DNA from 3 places in the Planotetraspora sp. GP83 genome. Region 2 is predicted to be linked to each of the others. Evidence: riboswitches for the same ligand, from Rfam matches in the RefSeq annotation. Region 2 holds a riboswitch; each other region holds the start of a gene.
What was found. Region 2 has a riboswitch for cobalamin ahead of ABH927_RS25820 (ABC transporter substrate-binding protein). Riboswitches for the same ligand answer to the same signal wherever they lie in the genome.

Region 1 (7,175 bases), on a different contig from region 2:
GGCCCCGGCCGCCTCGATCAGCTCGGCCTGCTCCGCGTACCCGAACGTGAACGCCTTTCCCCCGGCCACCGCCACGACCACGTCACCGTCACCGTCACGGCCCTCCTCGGGAGGCATACCGGCGAGGACCTGGTGTGGGTTCCACGCGGGGGCGTTGAGGGGGGACGCGCCGCGGGCGAGCCGTACGAGCGCTTCCAGGTCGCAGGTGGCCGTCACCAGCTCGCCCAGCGCCGCCACCGCGCGCACCGCTTCGGCCGTCCGCTCGGCGGGGGGCACGAGGCCGAGATGGCGGGAGGGCGTCGCGGCCACTTCGGTACGGGGGATGGCCCCGAGCACCGCGACCCCCGTCTCGGCGAGCGCGTCGCGGCAGATCTGCTCGTGCCGGGGCGAGCCGATCCGGTTGAGGATCACGCCGCCGATCCGTACCCGGGTGTCGTAGGACGCGAACCCGTGGACCAGCGCGGCCACCGATCGCCCCTGCCCGGACGCGTCGACGACCAGCACCACCGGCGCGTCAAGCACGCGCGCGACATGCGCGGTCGACGCGAAGTCGCCGCCGGACGCGCCGTCCGGCACGGCTCCGGCGTCCGGTACGGCGGCGCCGTCGTACAACCCCATCACGCCCTCGATGACGGCGATCCCGGCCCCGGCGGCGCCATGCAGTCCGGCGGCGCCACGCAGGAGCAGGGGCTCGATCAGCGCCTCACCGACGAGCCAGGGGTCGAGGTTCCGCCCCGGGCGCCCGGCGGCCAGCGCGTGGTAGCCGGGATCGATGTAGTCCGGCCCCACCTTGTGCGGCGAGACCGTGAAGCCCTTGGCCGTCAGGGCCGCCATCAGCCCCGTGGCCACCGTCGTCTTGCCGGATCCCGAGGAGGGCGCCGCGATGACGAGGCGCGGAAGCTCAGCCACTCCCGCCCCTCCCCCGCGATCGGACCGCGCCGATCACCATTCGATGCCCTTCTGGCCCTTCTGGCCCGCGTCCATGGGGTGCCTGACCTTGGTCATCTCCGTGACCAGGTCGGCGGTCTCCAGCAGGCGCGGATGGGCGTCCCTGCCGGTGATCACCACGTGCTGGATGCCGGGACGGCCGGCGAGAGCGGCCACCACGTCCTCCACATCGATCCACCCCCATTTGATGGGGTAGGTGAACTCGTCCAGCACGTACAGCCGGTAGGTCTCGGCCGCGAGGTCGCGCTTGATCTGCTCCCATCCCTCACGGGCGTCGGCGGCGTGGTCCTCCTCGGCGCCGGCCTTCTTGATCCACGACCAGCCCTCGCCCATCTTGTGCCACGCGACCGTGCCTCCCGCGCCCGACTCGCTGAGCACGGCCAGGGCCCGCTCCTCGCCCACTCGCCACTTGGCCGACTTGACGAACTGGAAGACCCCGACCGGCCAGCCCTGGTTCCACGCGCGGAGCGCGAGCCCGAACGCCGCGGTCGACTTCCCCTTGCCCGGGCCGGTGTGGACGAACACCAGCGGCCGGGTGCGCCGCTGCCTGGTCGTGAGGCCGTCGTCCGGCACCGCCGCCGGCTTCCCCTGAGGCATGTCAGGCCGCCTTCCTGCGCTCGTGGACGAGCTCGCGCAGCCCGTCCGCGGCCAGCTCCTCCAGCCGTACGGCTTCGCCGCCCAGCCGTCCCGCCAGCCGTACGGCGAGGCCGAGCCGTACGGGTCCGCTCTCGCAGTCGACCACGACGGAGGTCACGCCGCGCAGCAGCGCGGCGGCGCGGTCCACGTCGGCCGTCGCGCCCGACGTGACGCGTCCGTCGGTGACCACGACGAGCAGCGGCCTGCGTGACGGGTCGCGGAGCCGTTCGACCCGCAGCACCTCGGCGGCCCGGCGCAGGCCCTCGGCGAGCGGCGTGCGCCCGCCCGTGGGCAGGGAACGCAGCCGTGCCGCACCCGCCTCCACCGAGGAGGTCGGGGGAAGCACCAGCTCCGCGGCCGAACCGCGGAACGTCACGAGACCGACCTTGTCACGGCGCTGGTAGGCGTCGAGGAGCAGGCTCAGCACGGCCCCCTTGACGGCCTCCATCCGGCGGCGAGCCGCCATCGACCCGCTCGCGTCCACGGCGAAGAGCACGAGGTTGCCCTCGCGGCCCTCGCGTACGGCCTCGCGCAGGTCGCCGGGCCGCACCACCAGCCCCGGCCCGGTCCTGCCGCGTTCACGCTGGTGTGGGGCCGCCGCGCGAAGGGTCGCCGTGAGATGGGGCGAGGTGAGGCGGCCCACCGGCGTCCGCGACCCCGAGACCCGGCCGTACGGCGTGCGGGCTCGTGACCGCCGTCCGGGGCTGCCCGTGCCGAGCCCCGGGACGGTCAGCGCACGCACCCGGTACGGCTCGCCCGGCCGCGCGGTGGACGTGGCCGCCTGCCCCTTCCCGGCGCCACCGGCTTCGCCATCTCCTGTGCCACTCGTAGTCGTATCCGCCTGGCCGTTCTCCGCGCTGTCCGCCTGGCCGTTCTCCGCGCTGTCCGCCTGGCCGTTCCCGGCGCTGTCGGCCCCGCCGTCGGGGTCGGTGTCCGGGTCGGGGTCCGGCTTGGAGTTGTCGAGAAGCTCGTCGAGCTCTGACTCGTCGAGGCCGGGAGCGTCAAACGGGTCACGGCGGCGCCGGTGCGGCAGGGCCAGGCGGGCCGCGGCCCGCACGTCCTCGGCGGTGACCTCCGTGCCTCCTCGCCAGGCCGCGTGGGCGACGGCGGCATGGGCGGTGATCAGGTCGGCCCGCATGCCGTCCACGCCGAACGCGGCGCAGACGGTGGCGATCTGCCGTAGCGCGGCGTCGGAGAGCGCCACGTCACGAAGGCGGCCCCGCGCCTCGGCTATGCGAGCGGCCAGCGCTTGCTCCTCCGCCGTCCATCGGGCGGCGAAGCCCTCCGGGTCGTCCTCGAAGGACAGCCGCCGCCGCACCACCTCGGCCCGCTCGCCGGGGTCGCGTGACGCGGCCACCTCGACGGTCAGCCCGAAGCGGTCGAGGAGCTGGGGCCGCAGCTCGCCCTCTTCCGGGTTCATCGTACCGACCAACAGGAACCGCGCCGGGTGCCGTACGGACACCGCGTCGCGCTCGACGTAGCAGGTGCCCAGCGCGGCGGCGTCGAGGAGCAGGTCCACCAGGTGGTCGTGCAGCAGGTTGACCTCGTCCACGTACAGCACGCCGCGGTGGGCGGCGGCGAGCAGGCCGGGCTCGAAGGACTTCACGCCCTCGGTGAGCGCGCGTTCGAGGTCGAGCGAGCCGACCAGGCGGTCCTCGGAGGCTCCCACCGGAAGCTCGGCCAGCCTGGCGGGCCGCACCGACGCGTCGGGCCGGGGTCCGTGGGGCCCGTCGGGGCACGCGGGCTCCGGAGCGGCGGGGTCGCAGGAGAACCGGCACCCGGGCACGACGGCGACCGGCGGCAGCAGCGCCGAGAGCGCCCGCACGATGGTCGACTTGGCGGTGCCCTTCTCGCCGCGGATGAGCACCCCGCCGGTACGCGGTGACACGGCATTGAGGATCAGGGCCAGCTTGAGCTGATCGAGCCCCACGATCGCCGTGAACGGATAGTGGCGCGCGTCAGGCATCTCGCCTCGTTCTGTCATGAGTCATCGGTCGCTCCCGCTCACGCGGGGAGTGCGGGAGCGGGGGCGTAGCGGGACGTGAGCACGCGCTCGGCCAGCGGGCCGAAGATCAGCCCGACGCCCGCCCACAGGGTGACCTGCGTGCCGAGCGAGGCGAGCCGGAATCTCCACAACAGAGCGGCCGGGAAGTGGGCCGGCACCTCGTCGATCGCCGGGAGCAGCAGGCACGCCGCGGTCACGGCGACGAGGAACGCCGCCACGGCCAGCAGCGCCGCGTTCCAGCCGCCGTAACGGGGGGCGAGGCGGCGGCGCAGATAGAGCGCCACGGCGGCGAGGGCCACCGAGCCGGCGACGAGCGCGAAGTACACGACGGTCCGCTCCCGGAGACTGTCCGGGTCGCCGACCCCCGGCGGGTTCGCGGGGTACTTCAGGAACGGCACCAGCGCGACGGTGACGAACGCCCCGAGCGCGATCAGGGCCGCGGTGGCCCGCGCGCTAAGCGCGCCCAGGCGCCCGTAGGCGAAGGCGAACACGAGCGCGAAGACGCCGCCGATCGCGACGCCGTAGACGCCGACGGCCGTGGCGAGGCCCACGGTCGACTGGACGGCGCGGCTGAACGGCTCAGGTTCGGCCGCCTCCTCCGCCGCGTGCCCGACGTGGGCGCCTTCAAGGACGATGGCACGCCCGAGCTCCGGCTCGCCGAAGACCCAGGCGAAGACGAGAGCGAGGACAGCGGCGACCAGGCCCGCGAGCATGCCGCGGACCAGCAGATTTCTCACCATTGCGGTGACTCGTCCCCTTGTCAGTGACAGGGGAAGCCGAGCAGGTGACGGCCGTCGTGCACGAACTCGTGCACGCCGTTCCCGGAGATCAGGGCGGTGACGCCCTGCTCCGCGCCGACGAAGTAGAGGAGGACGATGGCCAGGACGCCGGCGAAGACGGCCCAGGGGATCAGCTCGCGGACCGGAATGCTGACCGGAACGGGCTGGGAGTGGGGAACGGCGGCTTGAGCCATGGGAAGAGCCTCCTCGGGATCACGCGTCCCAATTGGGGTGGCGGTGACGATGGAGGGTCTGACTCCCGGTCCCGGAGGACCGGTCACAGTGGCGCGGCCGTACCAGAGTCTCGCTGGCTTCCCCACATCATCATTAATGTCGCTTTACGCTACGACCTGACATACCGCAGCGTCAATTGAGCAAAGGGTCCGAATGACCGTCCGCCTGGTCCTTGTTTGTCACGGTTACACCGAGGCGATGCGCCGAGCGGCGTTCCCCCTCGACGAAGAACTGGACGAGCGGGGGCTGCGGCAGGCCTCCGACGCCGCCCCCCTGTACGCCGGAGTCAAGAGCGCCTCGTGCGGCCCGTCGCGGTGCTGCGGGGAGACCGCCGCCGGGCTGGGGCTGCACGCCGAGGTCGACGAGGGGCTGCGCGACTGCGACTTCGGCCACTGGGCCGGGAGGTCGCTCGCCGAGGTCCAGGCGGCCGATCCGGAGGGCGTCCGGGCCTGGCTGACCGACCCGTCCGCGGCCCCGCACGGGGGCGAGTCAGTGCTCGCCCTCGTCGATCGGGTCGGCGCGTGGCTGGCCTCAGCCGCGAGCGGGGTCGCGGTGACACACCCCGCCGTGATGAGGGCCGCGGTCGTCCACGTGCTCCGCACACCGGCCGAGGCGTTCTGGGCGATCGACGCCGAGCCGCTCTCCCGCCTCTCGCTCACCGGCCACGGGGGTCGCTGGCGACTCCGCCTGGCGGAAGCGCCGGCAGGCCGTCAGGAGCGCCGTTCTCGATGAGCGCGAGCAGCGCGTCCGTGTCGACGTGCCGCTCGATCAGGTCGCCGAGCGCGTCGAGTTGCCGCTCCCTGAGCGCGGCGAAGGACACCCCCGGCGACGGCGCGAAGCCGGTCCTCCCCGCGGCGGACGCGACCTCGGTCAGGAAGGCGCGGCGGAACTCGTCGTTCTCGAGCGCGCCGTGCCAGGTCGTCCCCCACACGGCCCCCGCCCGGCAGCCGTCCAGGAACGGCTCGGCGTCGCCGTCCCTGGACACGATCCCGTGGTGGATCTCGTAGGCCGCGACGCGGCAGCCGTACGCCTCTCCGACCGGCCGGGCGAGCGTCTTGCCCGCCGCGAACTCGACGGTGGCGGGGAGCAGGCCGAGCCCTTCGACCAGTCCCGCGCCCGACTCCACGTCGTCGCGGATCCACCGCGCGAGCATCTGGTAGCCGCCGCAGATCCCGAGAACGGGCCCGCGCCGCTCCGCGATGGCCGACGCGAAGCCGGTACGGCGGAGCCACCCGAGGTCGCTGACCGTGGCCCGCGACCCCGGCAGGATGACCAGGTCGGCCTCGGCGATCTCCGCGACGTCACCGGGCGAGCTGAGGAGCCTGACCACGACGCCCGGCTCCGCCACGAGGGCGTCGATGTCGGTGAAGTTCGAGATCCTGGGATAACGCACCACGGCCACCCGCAGGCTCCGCCCCGGACCGGGCGGCGCCTGCCGGACGCCCTGGTTGTCCAGGGCGAGCGAGTCCTCCAGGTCCATCCAGAGCCCGTCGAGCCATGGCAGCACGCCGTACACCGGGCGTCCGGTGAGGTCCCGCAGCGTGTCGAGGCCGGGAGCGAGAAGCTCGGGCGCGCCGCGGAACTTGTTGATCAGGAATCCGCCGATCAGCGCCTGGTCCTCGGCGTCGAGCAGCGCGAGCGTGCCGTAAAGGGACGCGAAGACGCCGCCGCGGTCGATGTCCCCGACGACGATCACGGGGATGCCGGCGGCGCGGGCCAGCCCCATGTTGGCGATGTCGCCCCTGCGGAGGTTGATCTCCGTGGGGCTGCCGGCCCCTTCGCAGACGACCACTTCGAAGGACGACCGGAGCCGCTGGTAGGACTCCAGCGCGACCTGCCTGAGGCGGTCCTTGTACGCGCCGTACTCCATGGCGTCCACGTCGGCCAGCGGCCTGCCGAGGACCACGACCTGGCTTCGCCGGTCACTGCCCGGCTTCAGCAGGATCGGGTTCATGTCGGCGGTGGGCTCCAGACCGGCGGCCTGCGCCTGCGCGACCTGTGCCCGCCCGATCTCGGCGCCGTCCGCGGTGACGTACGAGTTCAGCGACATGTTCTGCGCCTTGAACGGCGCGACCCGGACGCCGCGACGGGCGAGCCAGCGGCAGATCCCCGCCGTGACCACGCTCTTGCCGGCGTCCGAGGTCGTGCCGGCCACGAGCAGCGTCCCTTTGAGCGCCCCTTCCGGCGTTCGTTTCAACACAGGCCAACGATGCCAGCAGCCGGTCGGCTTCCCCTGCCCGGTATGGGATTCCGCTCTGGACCGCTCCTTTCGCATTTCTTCAAGAGTTAGTCAAAGTGCTGTATTGACACATAAACGTAACAGTCATAGCGTCCCCTCGGTGGCCATACCACGGCCGCCGAAACGCCGGACGCCCAGCCAAAAGCCGAGGCGACCGGCGCCATCCGGCGGGCGCGCGCGGGGCTACCCGCGCGCACTCCGAAGAAGGGAGATCCCCCCGGCCTGCCGATTCCGTACGGCAGGCGCAGGGCGGCGACCGCTTAGTCACCGGAGCGGTCCGAGGCCCGAGCCACGCCGGCGCCCGCGTCCTCAGCGGGACACGCCGGTCTCCCCG
Region 2 (7,175 bases):
GTTACGCGGCCAACATCTCGGGCGCCCTGCAGGGCGGGCCGTTCGCGACCCCGTGGCGCCTGGAGCGCGGCGCCGTGCTCGACGTCGGACCGCACATGATCGACCTGCTGGACGCCGCCCTCGGCCCGGTGGTCTCCGTCAGGGCCCACGGCGACCCCCTCGGCTGGGTCGGGCTGATGCTGGAGCACGCGAACGGCGCGGTCAGCGAGGCGTCGCTCTGCATGGCGGCGCAGGGCGAGCTGCCGCCCGCCCGCGTGGAGGTCTACGGGCGGGAGGGCAGCGCCCTGCTCCTCGGCTCGGAGCTCGGCGACGACGTCTTCGCGACGGTGGCCCGCGAGTTCGCCGACACCGTCCGCCGGGGCGGTGGGCACCCCCTGGACGCGCGCCACGGCCTGCGGCTTCAGGAGATCATCGCCGACGCGGAGCGCCAGCTCGGCTGAGCGGCCGCCGCGAGGCGCAGGCCCGCGACCAGCGCCAGTGAGGCGGCCACCGGCGCCACGCCGGGCACGAAGCCGGTAACCATGAGGGCGGTCAGCGCGCCGCCGATCAGAACGGCCGCCGCGACGACCCGACCGGCCGACGCGGCGCCGGTCGGCTCCTCGAAGCGCCCGAACAGGCCCACGAGCGCCAGCAGGACGGTCACGAGAGCCGCCAGCCACAGCGGCACCTGGCCCCACCAGGTGAACGATCCGGCTTCCGGCGTCTCCAGCCCGAACCCGAACATCGCGATCCCGGCCACGGTGACCAGGGCGGTCATGTGCCAGAGGTAGATCGTCATCATCCGCGGCGCGAGGACGGCCAGCAGGGCGTTCATCTTGGGGCGCCGGGCGAGCGTGTTGAGGGCGGGCCGCAGCAGCATCGCCAGGCCGAGCTGCCCGGCGAACAGCGCGAGCATGCAGGCGCTCGGCGGGGCCATGTTCGAGATCATGCCCGGCATGCCGATCATGCTGGCGGGGTACGGCCCGGCGGCCACCAGACCGGCGACCATGCCGAACCCGGCCACCGCGAGTCCCGCGGCGCGGGGCCCGGCCAGCCACGCCAGCCTGCCCTCGGCGTACAGGAACCCGACCTGGTGCACGGCCAGCCAGACGAAGACCACGTTGAGATAGCCGGCCCCCTCCAGGCCGGAGAACCGGATCACGTCCATGAGCACCGCCCCCGCGGCCAGCGCGGGCAGGGCGCGCGACGCCCGCACACGGGCCATGTACGGCGTGGCCAGCACGGCGACCAGGTAGACGGCGAGGAACCAGAGCAGCTGGCCGACCGTGCGCGCCGCCACCTCGACCGGCTGGGACGGCATGCCGAGCGCGTCGAGGACGTAGGGAAGCGGCAGCCAGACGAAGACCAGGGGAAGCACCGGCCAGGCCAGCCTGCGGAGCCGCCTGGCCGTCCACAGGCCCGCGGAGCCGGATGAGGGCGAGCCGGATGAGGCCGACCGCCAGCTGATCGCGTTGGCCGCGCCGCCCGCGAAGAACACGAGGGGCATGACCTGGGTCAGCCAGGTGACGAGGGGGACGCCCGCCAGCGCGTTGCCCGTGGTGAGCCTGCCGTCCGCGTAGATCAGGACCGGCATGGTCCAGTGCTGGAGGACCACGAGCACCATGCCGAAGACGCGCAGCAGGTCGATGAACCGGTCCCGCGGCGCCGGTGAGGCGGCCGGCCGTACGGGTGCCGGGGGAAGCGTGGTCAGGGACATGGGAGCCGCCTTAGCCGGGGGATCGGACCCCTTAAAGGTTTCGCGAACCCCCTGGTCAGCGCAGCGACGGAGGCACTACTCGTGGTCGCGCCCAGAGGCGACCCCGCAGGTGGGGCAGGCCCTACCATCGGCGGGAGAGACCGGGGCCGCTGGACCGTTCAGGCGGACCGTGCGGGCCCGCGAACTGGACGGTGGGACGGGAGTTGGTACCGTTCTGTGCAACGCGCGTGCTGTAGCGAAGTCCGGTGTGAGCCCGGCGCTGTCCCGCAACTGTGTTTCCCCGCCCCCGGGGATGAGCCAGGTCGCCTGCATCCCGCGCCGACGCCATCAACCCTCGAGGAAAAGGGTGATCCGTCGCTATCAGCGGGTCTCTCGATTTCCCGGCTCCCCCTGGAGGATTCCGTGAGTCCCGTACGCACGGCCGTCGCCCGCGTGCTGCCCGGTGTGGCCGGCGTGCGCGTGCTCTGTGTGGTCGGCTTGCTCTGTGTGCTCGGACTGGCCGGATGCGGCCAGGCGGGCGACACGGGCGCCGCCGCTCCCACCGCCGGCAACGCCAACTCGCCAAGCACCACGACGACGGCTCAGGGGGCGTTCCCCGTCACCGTCCAGGCCGGGAACGGCTCCGTGACCATCGCCAAGAGGCCCGAGCACATCGTCTCGCTCTCCCCGACGGCCACCGAGACGCTGTTCGCCATCGGGGCGGGCGCCCAGGTGGCCGCGGTGGACGACCAGTCGACCTACCCGCCAGAGGCCCCCAAGACCTCGCTGTCGGGGTTCAAGCCGAACGTCGAGGCGATCGTCGCGGCCAAGCCCGACCTCGTCGTGCTGGCCAACGACCTGGAAGGCGTCGTCGCCGGGCTCGGCAAGGTCGGCGTGCCGGTGATCCTGGAGCCCGCGGCGACCAAGCTGGACGAGGCCTACGACCAGATCGCCGACCTCGGCGCGGCCACCGGCAACGCCATGAAGGCGGCGGAGGTGGTGGACGGGATGAAGACCCGGCTCGACCAGCTCGCCGCCGCCGCGCCGAAGGGCAAGCGGCTGACGTACTACCACGAGCTGGACACCACGCCCTACGCCGCGACGTCGAGCACGTTCATCGGCCAGATCTACGCGCTGTTCGGGCTCACGAACATCGCGGACAAGGCCCCCGACGCGGCGGGCGGCTATCCGAAGCTGTCGGCCGAGTTCGTGGCCAAGGCCGACCCCGACCTGATCTTCCTCGCGGACACCAAGTGCTGCGGGCAGAACGCCGCCGCCCTCGCCGAGCGTCCCGGCTGGTCCGGGCTGTCCGCGATCAAGGAAGGCCACGTCGTCGTGCTCGACGACGACATCGCCTCCCGCTGGGGGCCCCGCGTCGCCGACCTGGCCACGGCCGTGAGCGCCGCCGTCCAGAAGGCCGCGAGCTGAGGCGCGCCCGTCTTCCGGGGGCACGGCGTCCAGAACGGCTTCCGGAACGCCTTACTGGAGAGGCGGCTTCCGGGGGAGGACGGCCGCCGGGCGGACCGGTGACGTCGGCGGGGTTGCGCCTCGGGCCGCTCATCGTCGCCCTGGTCGTGCTGGCGCTCAGCCTCGCCCTGGGCGTGCTCGTCGGCGCGGCCGGGATCTCGCCCAGGGGCATCGCGCTCGCGCTGCTCGACCGGCTGCCGTTCGTCTCGGTGGACTCGGGCCTGTCGCCGGTCGAGCAGAATCTGCTGTTCCAGCTCAGGGTGCCCCGGGTGCTGCTCGCTGCCGTGGTGGGCGGGCTGCTCGCGATCGCCGGGGCGGGGTACCAGGGGGTGTTCCGCAACCCGATGGCCGACCCGTACCTGCTGGGAGCCGCCGCCGGGGCGGGCCTCACCGTGACGATGATCGTCGTGTTCCTCGGCGGCGACGCCCGGCTCGTGCCGGTGGCCGCCTTCGCGGGAGCGGTCGGCGGCGTCTTCCTGGCGTACGCGCTGGGCAACACCGCGGGCCGCGGCGGCGGCACGGCCACCCTCGTCCTCGCCGGGGTGGCCGTCACGTCGTTCCTCACCGCCCTGCAGACGTTCGTGCAGCAGCTCAAGGTGGACGAGCTCCAGCGGATCTACTCGTGGATCCTCGGAGACGTGGGCGGCGGCTGGGAGCAGGTCTGGCTGATCGCCCCGTATGCCGTCGTCTCCTCGGCCGTGATGCTCCTGCACGGACGGCTGCTCGACGTGCTTTCGGTCGGCGACGAGGAGGCGATGAGCCTGGGCCTGCGCGCCGCCCGTGCCCGGTTCGTCGTGCTCCTCGCCGCGTCGCTGGCCACCGCGTCGGCGGTCGCCGTGAGCGGGCTCATCGCGTTCGTCGGCATCGTGGTCCCTCACGTGGTCCGGCGGCTGGCGGGCTGGTCCTACCGCGTCGTGCTGCCGCTGTCGTTCGTCGGCGGCGCGGCGTTCCTGGAGCTGGCCGACCTCGTCGCCCGCACCGTGCTCGCCCCCGCCGAGCTGCCGATCGGCGTGGTCACCGCCTTCGTCGGCGCGCCCTTCTTCGTGGTCGTCCTGCGCCTGACCAAGCGGGTGGACACGTGAATCCCAAGTGCCCGGTCGAGGTGCGGGCGCTCGGGGTGACGCTCGGCGGGCGGGAGGTGCTCGCCGACGTCGCGCTGTCGGCCGGCGCCGGAGAGTGGCTGGCGATCATCGGGCCGAACGGCGCGGGCAAGTCCACCCTGCTCAAGGCCATGCTGGGCCTGGTGCCCCACCAGGGGGAGGTACTCATCGGCGGCGCCCCCGTGCGCGACCGCGCGCCGCGCCGGCGGGCCCGCCTCGTCGCCTACGCGCCGCAGAATCCCTCCCTGCCGGCCGACATGACCGTGTACGACTACGCACTCCTGGGGCGCACGCCGTACATCGCCTATTTCGGACGGGAGAGCGCGCGGGACCGCGAGGTGACGGGGTCGGTGCTGGAACGGCTCGACCTGACGGAGCTGGCGTCCAGGCCGCTCGGCCAGCTGTCGGGCGGCGAGCGCCAGCGGGTCGTGCTCGCGCGCGCCCTGGCTCAGGAGGCCCCCGTGCTGCTGCTCGACGAGCCGACGACCGCGCTCGACCTCGGCCACCAGCAGCAGGTGCTGGAGCTGGTCGACCGCCTGCGCCTGGCGGACGGGCTGACGGTGGTGACGACGCTGCACGACCTGATCCTCGCCGGGCAGTACGCCGACTCGCTGGTCCTGCTGTCCTCGGGAAGGGCGGTCGCGTCCGGTCCGCCGAAGCAGGTGCTGACCGAGGCGCTCCTCGTCCGGCACTTCGGGGCCCAGGTCAGGGTCGAGCCGGGCCCGGACGGCAGGCCGCTCGTGCACCTGATCCGGCCGGGTGACCGGTGAGCGCGCAGGCGGGCGGCCCGCTGTCGCTGAGCCACCGGTTCGAGGACGGCGCGCGGCTGGGGTCGCTGCTCTGGGAGTTCGGGCCAGGCTGGCGGATGATCTCCTCGGCGATGCTCGGCGGCGGCGTCGGCCGCCGGGAGTGGGTGCTGAACGCCCAAGTGACCAGTGACTACTCCCGCATGGACCCGGTGGACCACCTGCTCGCGATGGGCCCCGAGGGGCCGGGCGTCGGGATGCTGACGGCCGCGATGGTGGAGCGTTACACCCGTGCGGCCGACGGGGAAGTGGAGGCCGTGGCGACGGTCGGCCTGCGGGTCCCCACGTGGGCCGCCTCCCCGGAGGGCAGGCCCGATCCCGAGCTGCGCGGCGGGGCTCCCGGGCCGTTCGCGGCCCGTCCCGGGACGATCAACATCATCGTGGCCGTCCCCGTGGCGTTCTCCGACGCGGCGCTCGTCAACGCGGTCATGACCGTGACCGAGGCCAAGACCCAAGCGCTCACCGAAGCGGGGTTCTTCTGCACCGGCACCGCGTCGGACGCCGTGTGCGTGGCCGTACGCGACGACGGCCCGGAGGAGCTGTTCGGTGGCCCGCGCTCCGAGTGGGGAGCGCGGATCGCGCGGGCCGTCCACCGGGCCGTCCTCGACGGGGCCGAAGGCTGGCGGCGGTACGCCTCCTCGGCGGACGGTCACTGATTTCAGCCCGGGATGCGGATCGGGCTGATCAGAACATCCCGCCGCCGGCGCCGATGCATTGTCCGGTGATCCACCGTGCCTCGTCGGACGCCAGGAACGCCACGACGTTGGAAATGTCCTCCGGCTCGCCGACACGGCCGAGCGGAGTGGCATCGACCTCGCGGGCGATCAGCTCGGCAGGAACGCCGGCGAGAGCGGGCGTGTTGACCGCGCCAGGCAGCACGCTGTTCACCCTGATGTCGCGCGGGGCCAGTTCACGCGCCGCGACCCGGACGAGGTGATCGGCCGCCGCCTTGCTGGCCGCGTACACCCCGGTGCCTGGGCGGGGCATGAGCGTCAGCCCAGCGGAAATCACTACCACCCGGCCGCCTTCCCGCATGCGGAGGCCGCACTCGCGGAGCGCCACGAATGAGGCACGGGCGTTGGTGGCGAAGATCTGGTCGAAGTCCTCGTCAGTGGTATCCGCGAGGGTCCCGTGCCGGGTGTTCGCGGCGCTGTGTACGAAGATGTCCAGGCCGCCGAACTCCTTCTCGGCGACATCGAACAGCGCGCGCACCTGTCCGGGGTCGGAGATGTCGGCACCGGCGGCCACAGCGGCGGCGCCGCTCTCGCGGAGGGCCTTCGCTACTGCCGCTCCCTGTGCCGTATCACTCTCTGAAGGGGAGTGGCAGACGACCACGCTGGCGCCTTCCCGACCGAGCCGCTCCGCGACAGCCTTACCGATCCCACTGGACGCACCAGTCACCAAGGCAACCTCGCCGGTGAATGTCATGTTCTCTCCGGATCTCTGGGAGTGTGCTACCTGCCCCCGGTTCAACCGAACACATCTGCAGGCTTAACCAACGAGTGCAGACGCTACATCTATTTGTTGCGTCAAGCAATCTTTGCCAGCAGGGCGCGGACGTGCGCTGATGCCAAGAGGAACCGGAGTGTGCGCAGTGGTAGAGGGCTCCCCTGTCTGCCGCGGCAGTCGGGTTACGACAAGCGGCTGCGCTCCGCGGCTGGACACCATGGCCTCGGGCCGGTCAAGCGGGGTCATCCGGATGCTCGCGCAATCGAGCGGCTTCCGGCTGTCAGGAGGTGAACGCGACGGTGTTGACCATGTGGTCGATGACCTGCTGGTCGCATCTGCCTGACGCGCAGAAGAACGTGATCAGCACCGTCGTGTCCCCTGTGGCCTGCCGTACGAGATAGGCCTGGAAGTCCAGGCGGCCGACCTGCTGGGGGTCGCTGATCAGCCCCGCGATCTTGAACGCGGGTTTGGCGCCCACCGTGGTCGGCACCGGCGCGCCGCTGAAGCCGACCGTGCCGGGGAGCGCCGACTGGAGGCTCTGCTGGAGCTCGACCGGCGAGTCCGACGTGCTCAGCGTGTTGCTCACCTGGGCGAAGACGCCCGCCGCGCGCTCCGGCTGGCTGCTGATGATCGGATTGACCTTCGACCAGTCGGTGTTGCCGGGGACCGCGAACAGCG
Region 3 (7,175 bases), on a different contig from region 2:
CGCTGCTCGCCCTCCACCTGGGCCGTGTCAGGGACCTGTCCCCTGCCGACGGCAGGCGGATCTGCGAGGGGCTGAGGAAGCTGCCCGAGCAGATCAAGGAGATCCTCACCCAGGAGGAGCAGATCAGGGCGCTCGCGATGAAGTACGCCGACGCGCCCGGCATGATGTTCGTCGGCAGGGTCAGGGGCTACCCGGTGGCCCGCGAGGGCGCCCAGAAGCTCAAGGAGATCTCGTACGTCCACGCCGAGGCGTATCCGGCGAGCGAGCTCAAGCACGGCCCGCTCGCGCTCATCAGCCCCGAGCTCCCGACGGTGGCGATCGTCCCGGACGACGAGCTGCTCGACAAGAACCTCACCACGCTCGGCGAGATCCGGGCCAGGCACGGGCGCATCCTGATGGTCGGGCACCGGACCGCCGACGCGGCCGACGACTGCGTCGTGATCCCGAAGAACGAGAGCGAGCTCGACCCGATCCTGCTCACGATCCCGCTGCAGCTCTTCGCCTACCACGCCGCCGTGGCGCTCGGCCGTGACGTCGACAGGCCGCGCAACCTGGCCAAGAGCGTCACCGTCGAGTGAGCCCGGGGTCCGGAAGGAGGTACGGCTCGCGCCGCGCCGGCGCGAGCCGTACCCCTAAGAGACCCCTAGGAGACCCCTAAGAGACCCCTGAAGGTCCCTAAGAGGTCATCCGCCGTAGCACTTGGGCCAGCCCAGCGCGTTGCGGGTGCAGTAGACGGTCCCGTTGTTGTTGATCCGCACGTAGGTGTGCCGGTTGTAGGTGTGGCCGTTGTGCTCGAAGCTCGTGCCGTCGAACGTGAACGCGTCGGTGTCCTTGAAGAGCCACCCGCACGAATCGGTCGAGTTGCTCCCGGACCGCACGTCGCAGGTGCCGCAGTGGGGGTACTGCCCTGGGTTGGCGAGAGGCGGGCACGAGCCGCCGGAGCGGTCGAACGACGCGGCCACGGCCGTGTGGCCAGAGCTGTTGTAGAGCTTCCCGCAGCCGAAGCTGTTGCAGTCGTCGGCGTGCGCGGTCGACGCGGTGAGGAACTGGAGCATGGCGAACAGCAGGCCGGCGCCCAGCAGGGCGGCGAGGCGAGTGCGGCGCATCGATCTGACTCCCTTAATGGCGTGATCTACGGTCCAGACTCTGGCCGACGCCTGCGCGCCCAACAAGGAGTCACGCCCGATCTGGGATGGGTGGGATGCCCGTCTCCGGGTTGACCGGCGTGTTCACCCGCTGTTCGGGACGCGCTGCCATACTTCCGCTGCGCGTCCGCAATCCCTGTGAGGAGGTTCCAGTGGCCGGATCGGGGGCAGCGCAAGAGTTCGCCCGCCTCCTTCGGAGACTGAAGGAGCGCAGCGGGCGCAGTTACGAGGACTTGGCCGGCGGGGCCTACGTCAGCGGCTCGACGCTCCACCGGTACTGCAACGGCCGCAGCGTGCCGCCCGACGCCGCGATCGTGGTCCGCATCGCCAGAGAGTGCGGGGCGAGCGCGAAGGAGCTCCAGGAGGTGATGGCCGCCTGGGCCGCCGCCGACACCGAGCGGCGCCGGGCACCCACCGTGGAGTCATCGCCGCCAACTGCCGTACCTGCGCCGCCGCCAAGTGCCGTACCGGCACCCGCACCGGCACTGGCACCGTCGCCGCCGTCCGCCGCTCCTGCGTCCAGGCCTCGCCGGATGCCGTGGGTGCGGCTGGCCGGCCTGCTCTTCACGCTCGTGTGGGTGGCGGCGAGCGCGTCCGCGGCCGGGCGAGGGCCGGACCACCGGCAGGTCTCCATGCCGCAGCGGGTCTCCGCGCCGCAGTGGATTTCCGGGCCGAGCTGGGTTCACGCGCCCACGCCGGTCGACCCGAGGATGTTCGGGGTCACCCTCAACTCGAACACCGGCACGATGCCCGGGTTCCGGATCGGGGCCGTGCGGTTCTGGGACAGCTCGACCCGATGGGCGGACATCCAGCCTCGTCGCGGCGAGTACGACTGGGCCACGCTCGACCGCCTGGTGGCGGGCGCGGACAAGGCCGGGCTGCCCCCGCTGTACGTGTTCGGCGCCGCTCCCGCGTGGGCCGCTCCGGGCGCTCCGCTCGGTCCCTACAGCGACGGCTCCCGCGCCGCCGGTCCGGACGACCTGGCCGACTGGGACGCGTTCGTACGGGCGGTGGCGACCCGGTACCGCGGGAGGATCGAGGCCTACGAGCTGTGGGTGCTGGCCAACGATCCCAGGTTCTACAACGGCTCGCCGCGGAGTCTCGTGGAGATGACCCGCCGGGCCGCCGGCATCATCAGGGAGGCCGACCCGCGGGCGGTCATCGTGTGCCCGGGGATGGGCCGCTTGTGGGAGGCGAAGGCGCGCGAGGCGCTGCGGAGCTTCGCGATGCTCGGCGGCTACCGGTACTGCGACGCCGCGGGCATCAAGCTGTTCCAGCGGCACCCGGCGGATCCCCCCGAGACGATGCTGGAGATCGTCCGGTTCGTGGATCGGGCCATGCACGAGGCCGGTGTGCACCGGCCCCTCTGGAACACCGGCACGACGTACGAGATCCCGCTCCAGGGATCGCTCGACAGCCAGGCGGCGGTCGACCACGCCGCCCGGTTCTACCTCGTCGGGCTCTACGGCGCGAACTACAACCTCCGCCGGATGTACTTCTACAACTGGGGCGGGACGAAGATCCCCATCGTGCTGCAGGCCGAGGGCGGCGCCCCCACCCGTGCCGCCCTGGCCGTCGAGCAACTGCAGCGCTGGCTGTCGGGGGCCCGGCTCCGCGCCTGCGGGCGAGGCCTGCCCATCGCGCTGCCCGAGAACGTCTGGCAGTGCGAGTTCACCATCGCGGGAGCCCGGGGAACGCGTCCCGCCGTCATCAGGTGGACCGACGCGGGCATGGCCGACACCGTCCCGCCGCCCGGCGCGACGAGCGTCCGCCACCTCGACGGCACGCTCACCAAGCCCGGAGACATGATCCGCATCACCGAGGAGCCGGTGCTGATCGAGTCCTGATCGGGGGTTCGAATCCCAAAGCCGGAAATATGGTCACATGGCGTAATTAGCCGTACTCTGTCCGTATCGGGAGCTTCTGGGGAGGTGCCGACGTGCGACGCCGGGCGGTTCTCGTGCTGGGGGCGGGCGTGGCGGCCCTCGCGGCCGGGTGCGGGACGGACGGCCCGCCGTCGCAGGGCGACATCTCCCTCGTCGTCCCGGGGTCCGCCGGGAACCTGTGCGACGGCTTCGCCCGCGAGCTGAAGGCGCTCATCGAGGGCCGCAAGTGGGCGCGCAGCGTGAACATCAGGAGCCGGCAGGGGGACGGCGGGAGTGGGACGCCGTCCGTCGCGCGGTTCGTCGCGGCGGGACGCCGAGGCGACCTGATGGTCGCGGATCCCGCCCTCATCGCCGTCGCGGCGATGGACCGCGCCCGGCCCTTCGCCGTCGGCGCCTCGCCCCTCGCCCGGCTGGCCGGTCAGTGGGAGGTGCTCGTCACCTCCCCGGACTCCCGATTCCGGACGTTCGACGACTTCGCCGCCGCCCTGCTCCGCGACCCGTCCGGGGCCAAGGTCGCGGGCGGGGCCCCGGGCGGGGCCGACCACCTGCTCTACGGTCTGACCGCCCAGGGGCTCGGCGTGGACCTGCGGCTGCTTCACTACACCTCCTTCGGAGACTGCTCTCAGGCGGTCGCCGCGATGCTGGACGGCCGGGCGACGATCGGGTTCGGCGGCCACGGGGACGTCGCCCGGCACATCGCGGCCGGACGGCTCCGGCCGCTGGCCGTCTCCTCGCCGGAGCGCCTGGCGGGGGTGGACGCGCCGACCCTGGTCGAGTCCGGGGTGCGCCTCATCTACGCCGACTGGTTCGGCCTGCTCGGCCCCGGCACGCTGGGAGACCGGGAGCGCGACGCGCTGCTCGATCTCTGCCGGGCCGTGGACGGCTCGCCCTCCTGGCGGCGGGCGTGCGCCCGTAACGGCTGGACGCCGATGTGCCTCGCCGGGGACGACTTCCGGCAGTGGCTCACCAGCGAGGCCGGCCGTACCAAGCGGGTCCTCGGCGATCTGGGGCTGCTGTGACGGACACAACCTGTAGGGGTTGTTGCGTCGCATGGCACTAGATGTAGGATCCACACGTTGCTGGTTCACCCCAGGGTGAGGCAAGAGGGAACCCGGTGGGAGTCCGGGACTGCCCCGCAGCGGTGAGCGGGAACGACCGCCGTCAACTGAGCACTGGGCGCGATGAGACGCGCCTGGGAAGCGACGGCCATTAGGACCGGCGGGCGAGAGCCGTACCGGATGCCCGCGAGTCCGAAGACCTGCCGGTGACGTGCGCGCGGACCTCGCGCGCACTCCGCCGGGCCTCGCGGGAGGGTCCGCCGCGGTACGGCACGGCGCCGCCGTGCGCGTGCCGAGGTGTGCCCGTCTCGCGATGCTCTTGAGTTCGCGAGGGAGAGCACGTGACACAGACGACGATCGCGGATCCGCGGCAGAGCCGGTGGCTGGCGATCGAGGAGGCGGCGGCCGGGGTCGTCACCGACCCGGAGAACTCCAAGGTCGCGGCGCGGCTGCTGGGGAGCCTGATCGCGGACGACGTGGCCGCGCACGGGGTGCGGAGCTTCTCGGAGTCGGTCGCCGCGACGCACGAGGCGGGGCTCCTGCACGACGGGATCGCCGGATTCGTGGCGGCCAACGCGGCGGAGCTCGACGCGCTGATCGATCCGGAGGCGGACGGCCGGTTCGAGTACTTCGGCCTGCGGACGGTCTACGACCGCTACCTGCTGCGGCACCCGATCACGCGCGGCGTGCTGGAGCGGCCCCAGCACTTCTTCCTGCGGGTGGCCTGCGGGCTGTCGTCCTCGGTGGGTGAGGCGTCGGTGGCTGAGGCGTCGGTGGGTGAGGCGGCGGTCGCGGAGGCGGCGGAGCTCTACCGCCTGATGTCCACGCTGACGTACCTGCCCAGCTCGCCCACGCTGTTCAACTCGGGCGCGCGCAGGCAGCAGCTCTCGTCGTGCTTCCTGCTCGACTCGCCGCGCGACGAGCTGGAGGGCATCTACGAGCGGTACGCCCAGGTGGCGCGGCTGTCGAAGTACGCGGGCGGGATCGGCGTCTCGTGGACCCGGGTCCGGTCGCGGGGCTCCCTCATCCGGGGCACGAACGGGCTCTCCAACGGCATCGTGCCGTGGCTGCGGACCCTGGACGCCTCGGTGGCGGCGGTGAACCAGGGCGGCCGCCGCAAGGGCGCGGCCTGCGTCTACCTGGAGACCTGGCACGCGGACATCGAGGAGTTCCTGGAGCTGCGGGACAACACGGGCGAGGACGCCCGGCGCACGCACAACCTCAACCTCGCCAACTGGGTGCCGGACGAGTTCATGCGCCGGGTCGAGGCCGACGGGGTGTGGTCATTGTTCGACCCCAAGGAGACGCCCGAGCTGACCGACCTGTGGGGCGCCGACTTCGACCGGAAATATCGCGAGCTGGAGGACTCCGGGCGGTTCGTGCGGCAGGTCTCCGCGCGGGCGCTGTACGCCCGGATGATGCGGACGCTCGCCCAGACCGGCAACGGCTGGATGACGTTCAAGGACGCCGCCAACCGCACCTCGAACCAGACCGCGCTGCCGCGCAACGTCATCCACCTGTCCAACCTCTGCACCGAGATCCTCGAGGTGACGAGCGACGCCGAGACCGCCGTCTGCAACCTCGGCTCGGTCAACCTCGCCGCTCACCTCGACGCGGGGGATCTCGATTGGACGCGGCTCCGCGCCACCGTGCGCACCGCCGTACGGTTCCTTGACCGGACGATCGACCTCGGCTTCTATCCCACGCCGGAGGCCGAGGCCGCCAACCGGAGGTGGCGCCCCGTCGGGCTCGGCGTGATGGGCCTGGCGGACGTGTTCTTCGCGCTGCGCCTGCCGTTCGACTCGCCGGAGGCGCTGGCGCTGTCGACGAGGATCGCCGAGGAGATCGCGCTCGCGGCGTACGGCACGTCGGCCGATCTGGCGGCGGAGCGGGGGCGCCATCCGTCGTACGAGGAGACCAGGGCCTCGGACGGCGTGCTCCACCTGGACCACTACCCGTGCTCGCCGTTGCATCCCGGCGAGTGGGCCGCGCTCCGGGCCAGGATCGCCGAGACCGGCCTGCGGAACTCGCTGATGATCGCTATCGCGCCCACGGCCACGATCGCGTCCATCGCCGGCTGCTACGAGTGCATCGAGCCGCAGGTGTCGAACGTCTTCAAGCGGGAGACTCTCTCCGGAGAGTTCCTCCAGGTCAACCGCTATCTCGTGCGTGACCTCCAGGCCCGGGGGCTGTGGACCCAGGCCATGCGCGACGCCATCAAGCGGGCGGACGGCTCCGTGCAGGACATCCCCGGCATCCCGCAGGAGCTCCGGGCGCTCTACCGGACCGCCTGGGAGCTGCCGCAGAAGGCGCTCATTGACCTGGCCGCGGCGCGGCAGCCGTACATCGACCAGGCGCAGTCGCTGAACCTCTTCATGGCCACCCCGACGATCGGCAAGCTCTCGTCGATGTACGCCTACGCGTGGCGGTCGGGCCTGAAGACGACCTATTACCTGCGTTCGCGCCCCGCGACGCGGATCGCCCAGACGACGGTGTCCGCCCCGGCGGTGGACGCCGAGGCGATCGCCTGCTCCCTCGAAAGCCCCGAGACCTGCGAAGCGTGCCAATAACTCCGCGTGATCATGCAGACATTCCCGCGAAGGCCGGCTGACCTGCGCCGACCGTGCGCGTGATCATGCACGCCTTCCCGTGAACGCCGGGTGCCCAGGGGGTGCGCCATTCGTGATCATGCAGCTGCCCGGCAGTGCATGATCGCGTACGGCACGTGCGCCGGTAGACCTGCATGGTCGGGACCCTCTGCATGATCACGATTGAGGTTGGCGCAGGTCATGCCGGATGCGCGGGAACCTGTGCATGATCACCACCAGAGGAAGGTGACAAAGATGATGTTGCTCGATCCGGGGATGGACCTGACCCTGCGGCCCATGCGGTATCCGGGGTTCTACGAGCGGTTCCGCGCGGCGATCCGGAACACGTGGACCGTGGAGGAGGTGGACCTCCACTCCGACCTGGCCGATCTGGCGAGGCTCGACGACGGCGAACGGCATCTGATCAACCGGCTCGTGGCGTTCTTCGCCACCGGTGACTCGATCGTGGCCAACAACCTCGTGCTGAACCTCTACCAG

Region 1: linked by a shared signal. The riboswitch ahead of ABH927_RS25290 (CbtB domain-containing protein) and the one ahead of ABH927_RS25820 (ABC transporter substrate-binding protein) in region 2 are both predicted to bind cobalamin.
Region 3: linked by a shared signal. The riboswitch ahead of ABH927_RS08790 (ribonucleoside-diphosphate reductase subunit alpha) and the one ahead of ABH927_RS25820 (ABC transporter substrate-binding protein) in region 2 are both predicted to bind cobalamin.

The regions. Positions count from the first base shown of each region.
Region 1 is NZ_JBGCBZ010000019.1:164,430-171,604, reverse strand. It holds gene ABH927_RS25310 (cobyrinate a,c-diamide synthase) at 1-909, opposite strand, end outside; gene cobO (cob(I)yrinic acid a,c-diamide adenosyltransferase) at 943-1,545, opposite strand; gene ABH927_RS25300 (putative cobaltochelatase) at 1,547-3,550, opposite strand; gene ABH927_RS25295 (CbtA family protein) at 3,589-4,329, opposite strand; gene ABH927_RS25290 (CbtB domain-containing protein) at 4,350-4,562, opposite strand; cobalamin riboswitch at 4,596-4,738, opposite strand; gene ABH927_RS25285 (histidine phosphatase family protein) at 4,756-5,334, shown strand; gene ABH927_RS25280 (cobyric acid synthase) at 5,258-6,799, opposite strand.
Region 2 is NZ_JBGCBZ010000020.1:100,879-108,053, reverse strand. It holds gene ABH927_RS25830 (Gfo/Idh/MocA family protein) at 1-440, shown strand, start outside; gene ABH927_RS25825 (acyltransferase family protein) at 401-1,696, opposite strand; cobalamin riboswitch at 1,896-2,025, shown strand; gene ABH927_RS25820 (ABC transporter substrate-binding protein) at 2,099-3,103, shown strand; gene ABH927_RS25815 (FecCD family ABC transporter permease) at 3,202-4,224, shown strand; gene ABH927_RS25810 (ABC transporter ATP-binding protein) at 4,221-5,012, shown strand; gene ABH927_RS25805 (adenosylcobinamide amidohydrolase) at 5,009-5,704, shown strand; gene ABH927_RS25800 (SDR family NAD(P)-dependent oxidoreductase) at 5,733-6,449, opposite strand; gene ABH927_RS25795 (protein kinase domain-containing protein) at 6,778-7,175, opposite strand, start outside.
Region 3 is NZ_JBGCBZ010000005.1:28,593-35,767, reverse strand. It holds gene glmS (glutamine--fructose-6-phosphate transaminase (isomerizing)) at 1-578, shown strand, start outside; gene ABH927_RS08805 (hypothetical protein) at 684-1,106, opposite strand; gene ABH927_RS08800 (helix-turn-helix domain-containing protein) at 1,298-2,992, shown strand; gene ABH927_RS08795 (Bug family tripartite tricarboxylate transporter substrate binding protein) at 3,085-4,050, shown strand; cobalamin riboswitch at 4,095-4,312, shown strand; gene ABH927_RS08790 (ribonucleoside-diphosphate reductase subunit alpha) at 4,431-6,659, shown strand; gene ABH927_RS08785 (ribonucleotide-diphosphate reductase subunit beta) at 6,933-7,175, shown strand, end outside.